DNA from 2 places in the Streptomyces sp. NPDC032721 genome. Region 2 is predicted to be linked to the other one. Evidence: predicted binding sites of a transcription regulator. Region 2 holds the regulator's gene; the other holds the start of a gene.
What was found. Region 2 encodes HspR, which represses chaperone genes until heat shock. Its sites were predicted from a motif close to TTGAGNNNNNNNNNCTCAA; they were not measured.

Region 1: lon (endopeptidase La) is a predicted target of HspR. The motif match lies at 1,979-1,997, and genes of this name have one in related genera.

What each region holds. Positions count from the first base shown of each region.
Region 1 is NZ_JBVIMX010000037.1:29,540-32,940, reverse strand. It holds gene lon (endopeptidase La) at 1-1,956, opposite strand, end outside; gene ACZ5PB_RS41480 (GNAT family N-acetyltransferase) at 2,138-2,809, shown strand; gene ACZ5PB_RS41475 (hypothetical protein) at 2,977-3,401, shown strand, end outside.
Region 2 is NZ_JBVIMX010000015.1:186,958-190,358, reverse strand. It holds gene dnaJ (molecular chaperone DnaJ) at 1-1,102, shown strand, start outside; gene ACZ5PB_RS29420 (heat shock protein transcriptional repressor HspR) at 1,110-1,559, shown strand; gene ACZ5PB_RS29415 (SH3 domain-containing protein) at 1,628-1,933, opposite strand; gene ACZ5PB_RS29410 (PadR family transcriptional regulator) at 2,103-2,450, shown strand; gene ACZ5PB_RS29405 (HAAS signaling domain-containing protein) at 2,509-3,129, shown strand; gene ACZ5PB_RS29400 (hypothetical protein) at 3,133-3,401, opposite strand, start outside.

The DNA.
Region 1 (3,401 bases), on a different contig from region 2:
CATCACGTCGCCCAGCTGACCGGTGAGGGTCAGGCCCGCGCCGCCCGTCTCCGCGTCGGCGAGGGACGCCTCGACGAAGAGGACGTCGCCGCCCGCTCCGGTGACGGCGAGCCCGGTCGCCACACCCGGCACCGCCGTGCGCCGCTCCGCCGGGTCCTGGGCGGACTCCGGGACGTGGTGCGGGCGGCCGATCAGATCCCGCAGGTCGTCCGCTCCAATCGCGAACGGCAGCTCGCGGTCGCCGAGTTCGTGCTGTGCGGCCACCTTGCGCAGCAGCCTGGCGACCGCGCGCTCCAGGTTCCGTACGCCCGCCTCCCTGGTGTACTCGCCCGCCAGCTTGCGCAGCGCGGACTCCTCCAGGGTGACCTCGCCCTCCGCCAGGCCGGCCCGGTCGAGCTGGCGCGGCAGGAGGTGGTCACGGGCGATGACGACCTTCTCGTCCTCGGTGTAGCCGTCGAGGCGGACCAGCTCCATGCGGTCGAGCAGGGCCTCCGGGATGGCTTCCAGGACGTTGGCCGTGGCGAGGAAGACCACGTCGGAGAGGTCGAGTTCGACCTCCAGGTAGTGGTCGCGGAAGGTGTGGTTCTGGGCCGGGTCGAGGACTTCGAGGAGTGCCGCGGCGGGGTCGCCGCGGAAGTCGGAGCCGACCTTGTCGATCTCGTCGAGGAGGACGACCGGGTTCATCGACCCGGCCTCCTTGATGGCGCGGACGATACGGCCCGGGAGTGCGCCGACGTACGTACGCCGGTGGCCCCGGATCTCCGCCTCGTCGCGTACGCCGCCGAGCGCGACCCGGACGAACTTGCGGCCCATCGCGTGGGCCACGGACTCGCCGAGCGAGGTCTTGCCGACGCCGGGCGGGCCGACCAGGGCCAGCACCGCGCCGCCGCGACGGCCGCCGACGACCCCCAGGCCCCGGTCCGCACGGCGCTTGCGCACCGCCAGGTACTCGGTGATGCGCTCCTTGACGTCGTCCAGGCCCGCGTGCTCGGCGTCCAGGATCTCCTTGGCGCCCTTGATGTCGTACTGGTCCTCGGTGGTCTCGTTCCAGGGGAGTTCCAGGACGGTGTCCAGCCAGGTGCGGATCCACGACCCTTCCGGGGACTGGTCGCTGGAGCGCTCCAGCTTCTCGACCTCCTTGAGGGCGGCCTCGCGCACCTTCTCGGGCAGGTCGGCGGCCTCGACGCGGGCCCGGTAGTCGTCGGACTCCTCGCCCTCGGCCTCGCCGTTCAGGTCCCGCAGCTCCTTGCGCACGGCGTCGAGCTGCTTGCGCAGCAGGAACTCGCGCTGCTGCTTGTCCACACCCTCCTGGACGTCCTTGGCGATGGTCTCGGCGACGTCCTGCTCGGCGAGGTGCTCGCTGAGGGCGGCCAGCGCCAGGCGCAGCCGGGCCACCGGGTCGGCGGTCTCCAGGAGCTCCACCTTCTGGGCGGTGGTGAGGAAGGGCGAGTAGCCGGAGTTGTCGGCGAGCGCGGAGACGCCCTCGATCTGCTGGACGCGGTCCACGACCTGCCAGGCGCCGCGCTTCTTCAGCCAGGTGGTGGCGAGCGCCTTGTACTCCTTGACCAGCTCGGCGACCGCGCCGGGCAGCGGGTCGGGGTCGGCCTCGTCGACGCGGACGCCCTCCACCCACAGGGCGGCGCCGGGTCCTGTCGTACCCGCGCCGATCTTCACTCGGCCGCGGGCCCTGATGAGGGCGCCGGGGTCGCCGTCGGAGAGACGGCCGACCTGCTCGACGGTGCCGAGCACGCCGGTACCGGCGTACGTCCCGTCGACGCGTGGAACAAGGAGTACCTGTGGCTTGCTGCTACTGGAATGCGCGGCGGCCTGTGCGGCCTCCACCGCGGCGCGTACGTCGGTGTCGGACAGGTCCAGCGGCACCACCATTCCGGGCAGCACGACCTCGTCGTCGAGCGGCAGCACGGGCAGGGTGAGCGGTGTGGACGTCGATGCCATGATCTCCCCTAGGGCAGTGAAGTTGAGCTATACCGACTCAATGCATCTGAGCCCTCTGGTGTTCCCGAAGCCCCCCTGGTTCGTGTTCGCTCTGAGCGATCAGGCATCGACGGCACCCCACCTCGCCGGATGTAATAGCCCCTATCAATAAGAGACCATTACTCGCGCAGGGGGAACCACCATGGCTTTCGCCACCACCACCGATGCCGTCCGCGCCTGGACCGACGGCTGGGCCCTCTCGCGCGGGGCGGCGGACCCGGTGCCGCAGCCGTGGGGCGTGACCATCGACATCGGGCTGCCGAAGGCGGTCACCCGGCACGTCCTCTTCGACCGGTACGCCTCGGACGAGGCCACGGTCCGCAAGCTGCTGCGCACGGACACCGCGCCCGGCACCTGGATCAAGTTCGTGGAACCGCCGGAGGCCGTCGCCCCGTGGCTGGTCGACGGCTGGGAGTACGACACCCCCGGCCACCTCATGACCCTCCCGCTCACCCCCGACATGGCCGCCCCCGACCTCCCGACCGGCTTCACCCGCCGCAGCTGGACCCGGGCGGGGCTGACCCGGGTGGTGGTGCTCGCCGCCGACGGCGGTCTCGGGGTGCGCGGCCAGGTCGCGGTGACCGGCCGCACCGCCGTCATCGACCAGGTGGAGACCAATCCGGTGCACCGCCGCAAGGGCCTGGGCACGCTGGTCATGCGCACCCTCCAGGCGTACGCGGCCGAGCAGGGCGCCCGGGACTGTGTGCTCGGCGCGACGGACGACGGCCACGCGCTCTACTCGACGCTGGGGTGGCAGACCCTGTCCCCGCTGACGGGCGTCTTCCGTTCGGTCCCGGAACCTGATTCCCACTGACCCCGTCACACCCGTGAGCAGCGGTACGACCGACAGCACACGACGGGAGCATCATGCGACGCGGTGGGGCAGTAGCGGCAGCAGTTCTGTGCGGGACTCTTGTGGTGGCGGGGTGCGGCGCGAGCGGGACCCCCGTGGGGGGCGAGTCGCCCGGCCCCGGCACGTCGGTGTCACCCACTGACGGCGGTGGTACGCCGTCGGCGCCGGCCACCACCCCGCCTCCCGCCACTCCCCCGCCCGCCACCACAGCTCCGCCCACCGACTCCGTCCCGCCCAAGGGCAAGCGCCTCGTCGCCGCCACCACCAGCGGCGGCATCGACGGCCGGCACCGCAGCGTGCTGGTGAACGACGACGGCACGTACACCACCCTCGACCGGAAGAAGCCGCCGAAGAAGGGCCGGATGAGCTCCGCCCAGCTCGCCGAACTCCGGTCGGCACTCGCCGAGTCGGACTTCGGTTCGCTCCCCCGGGTCTCGGCCGCCAAGCCCCCGGTGGCGGACGGGATCATGACGGCGGTGGTCTACGAGGGGCACGAGGTCGCCACGGACGGGATGAAGAAGGTCCCGAAGCTGGACCGGGTCATCGCGGCCCT
Region 2 (3,401 bases):
CAAGAAGGCGTACCGGAAGCTCGCCCGCGAGTTCCACCCGGACGCGAACAAGGGCAACACCGAGGCCGAGGAGCGCTTCAAGGAGATCTCCGAGGCGAACGACGTCCTCGGTGACGCCAAGAAGCGCAAGGAGTACGACGAGGCCCGCGCGCTCTTCGGGAACGGCGGCTTCCGCCCCGGTCCCGGTGCGGCGGGCGGCGGCTCGTTCAACTTCGACCTGGGCGACCTCTTCGGCGGCGCCCAGGGCGGCTCCACCCAGACCGGCGGCTTCGGCGGCGGCATAGGGGACGTCTTCGGCGGCCTCTTCAACCGGGGCGGTACGGGTGCGCGCACCCAGCCCCGGCGCGGCCAGGACATCGAGTCCGAGGTCACCCTCAGCTTCACCGAGGCGGTCGACGGCGCGACGGTACCCCTGCGCATGTCCTCCCAGGCAGCTTGCAAGGCCTGCTCCGGCACCGGCGACAAGAACGGCACGCCCCGCGTGTGCCCGACCTGCGTCGGCACGGGACAGGTCTCGCGGGGCGGCGGCGGAGGCTTCTCCCTCACCGACCCCTGCGTCGACTGCAAGGGCCGCGGCCTCATCGCCGAGACCCCCTGCGACATCTGCAAGGGTTCGGGCCGCGCCAAGTCGTCCCGCACCATGCAGGTCCGCATCCCGGCCGGGGTGACGGACGGCCAGCGCATCCGCCTCCGCGGCAAGGGCACCCCGGGCGAGCGCGGCGGCCCGGCCGGCGACCTCTACGTCGTCGTCCATGTCGACGCCCACCCGGTCTTCGGCCGCAAGGGCGACAACCTCACCGTCACGGTCCCCGTCACCTTCGTGGAGGCGGCCCTCGGCGGCGAGGTGAAGGTGCCCACCCTGGGCGGCCCTGCGGTCACCCTGAAGGTGCCCGCGGGAACGGCCAACGGCCTCACCATGCGGGCCCGCGGCAAGGGAGCCGTGCGCAAGGACGGCACCCGGGGCGATCTGCTCGTCACGATCGCGGTCGACGTACCGAAGCAGCTCAACGACAAGGCCAGGGAAGCCCTGGAGAACTACCGTGCGGCCACCGAGGACGAGAATCCGCGGGCCGCACTCTTCCAGGACGCGAAGGGAGCGTAGGAGAGCGATGGACGGCCGACGACGCACCAATCCTTATGAGTTGACCGACGAGTCTCCGGTGTACGTCATCTCGGTCGCCGCTCAGCTCTCCGGTCTGCACCCGCAGACCCTCCGCCAGTACGACCGCCTCGGCCTGGTCTCCCCGGACCGCACGGCCGGGCGCGGCCGGCGCTACTCGGCCCGCGACATCGAACTGCTGCGCACCGTCCAGCAGTTGTCGCAGGACGAGGGCATCAACCTGGCCGGCATCAAGCGCATCATCGAGCTGGAGAACCAGGTCGCCGCTCTCCAGTCCCGCGTCGCCGAACTCGCGGCGGCCGTGGACGGCGCGGCGGCCCAGCTCCAGCAACGCGAGGCCCAGGTCCACGCCTCGTACCGCCGCGACCTGGTCCCGTACCAGGACGTCCACCAGGCGAGCGCGCTGGTGGTGTGGCGGCCGAGGAAGGCGGGGGAGTAGGCCAGTTGTACCGAAGGGGCCGGGAGGACGTGACGTCCTCCCGGCCCCTTCGCGTGTGCGCGGTGTGCCTAGCAGTAGTCGAGGTACGCGGTGTGGATCCAGACGCCGGTGGGGCCGCCCCAGAGGTCGCCCATGACCCAGTTGCCCTGCGTGCCGCGGTACTCCAGGTTCTGGCCTCGGTTGACCTTGCCGAGGACCGGGTACTCGGGGCCGGGGCCGCCGCGGAAGTTGACGTCGTTGTCGTTCACGGTGCAGACGTGGTTGATCTTCTGTGCGGCGGGGGCGGCGGCCGGTGCGGCAGTCGCGCTGGTGGCTCCCGTGAGTGCGCACAGGGCGGCGGCGGTGACGACGGCGACGCCGATCTTTCGAATCATTCGGACAGCTCCTTCGGGTACAGCCATTCGGGCATGACTGAAGGTAGTCGAGTGATTGCCATGAGTGATGAGCTCCTGGTCGGATGCCACTCCACCGAGTGAGCGGCGGTCTCTCAAACCCTGGAACCCCCTCTTCCATCTCCTTGCCGCACCAGGTATCTTGCATCGCATGGAACCTGGTGATGCGGCCAAGCAGGCCCGAGCAGCCACCCAACTGCGCAAGGGCGTGCTGGAGTACTGCGTACTCGCCCTGATGCGGGACCGGCCCCGTTACGGCGTGGAGCTCCTCCACGCCCTGGAGCAGTCCGGCGCGCTGGCCACGAGCCAGGGCACGGTCTACCCGCTGCTCTCCAGGCTCCGTCGCGACGACCTGGTCACCACCACGTGGCAGGAGTCCGCGTCCGGACCGCCGCGTCGCTACTACGCGCTCACCGAAAGCGGCCGGGCCGCGCTCGACGAGTTCACCCACGTCTGGCCGGGCTTCCGCGACGCGGTCGACACGTTCCTGACCACCTGACGTCCCCCCCCCCACGCTGCACCTCGCGTCAGCCCAATCCCCCCACCGGAGATCTCGAATGAAGAGCACTGCCGACCCCGTACGCGACTACCTCGCCGCCGTCGAGCGCGAGGGTTCCGCGCTTCCCGCCGACCGCCGCCAGGAGCTCCTCGCCGACCTCGCCGAGCACATCGAGGTGACCCGCGCCGAGCGCCCCGAGGCGGCGGTGGCCGAGATCCTGGCGGAGCTGGGCGACCCCCGTACGATCGCGGCGACCGCGCTGGCCGAGACGGGCGTCGGGGCGGTCGGAGCCCCGGCGGGCAGTGGTGCGGGCGCCGGTGCGACCGGCAAGCGCGGCAAGGTGCACCCGCTGGTGCCGCTGCTGATGCTGGGGGTCTCGATGCCCTTCACGATGATCTTCAACCTGGGGGCGGACGCGGCGTTCAACCCCGGTCCGGTGTTCGGCTTCCTGTTCCGCGTCGTCGGTGCGGTGCTGCTGTGCACCTCGGTGCACTGGACGGCCGTCCAGAAGACCACCGGTGTGCTGCTCGCCGCCGTGGTGCCGATCGTCTTCTTCGTCACCTGGAACGTGATCAGCGGCTGGTCGTCGGGCGACATCCAGGCCCTGCTGGGCAACCTGGGCGGCTTCGCCCTCATCGCCGGCACGTGCGTCTGGCTGTGGCGGGTCCGTCGCGTCTGAGCCCTACGGGAGGGCCTCGCTGACCGTCTCGACCAGCATCATCCAGAACGGCTGGCCGCCGGTGCCGAAGGCGGCGGCGAGGGCGTAGCCGAGGGCGGCGTCCTCGGGGGTGGGGGTGGCGCCCTCGTGCCATTCGGCGATGACGGTCTCGTCGCCGTCGGACGAGAAGTCGCCGACGTGGCTGCCGTTACGGGTGAGACGGCTGGAGGGTACGGAGTCGGGCTGCAGCCGGTAGTGCGCGCCCGCGTGCCGGACGTCGACGCGGTACGTCC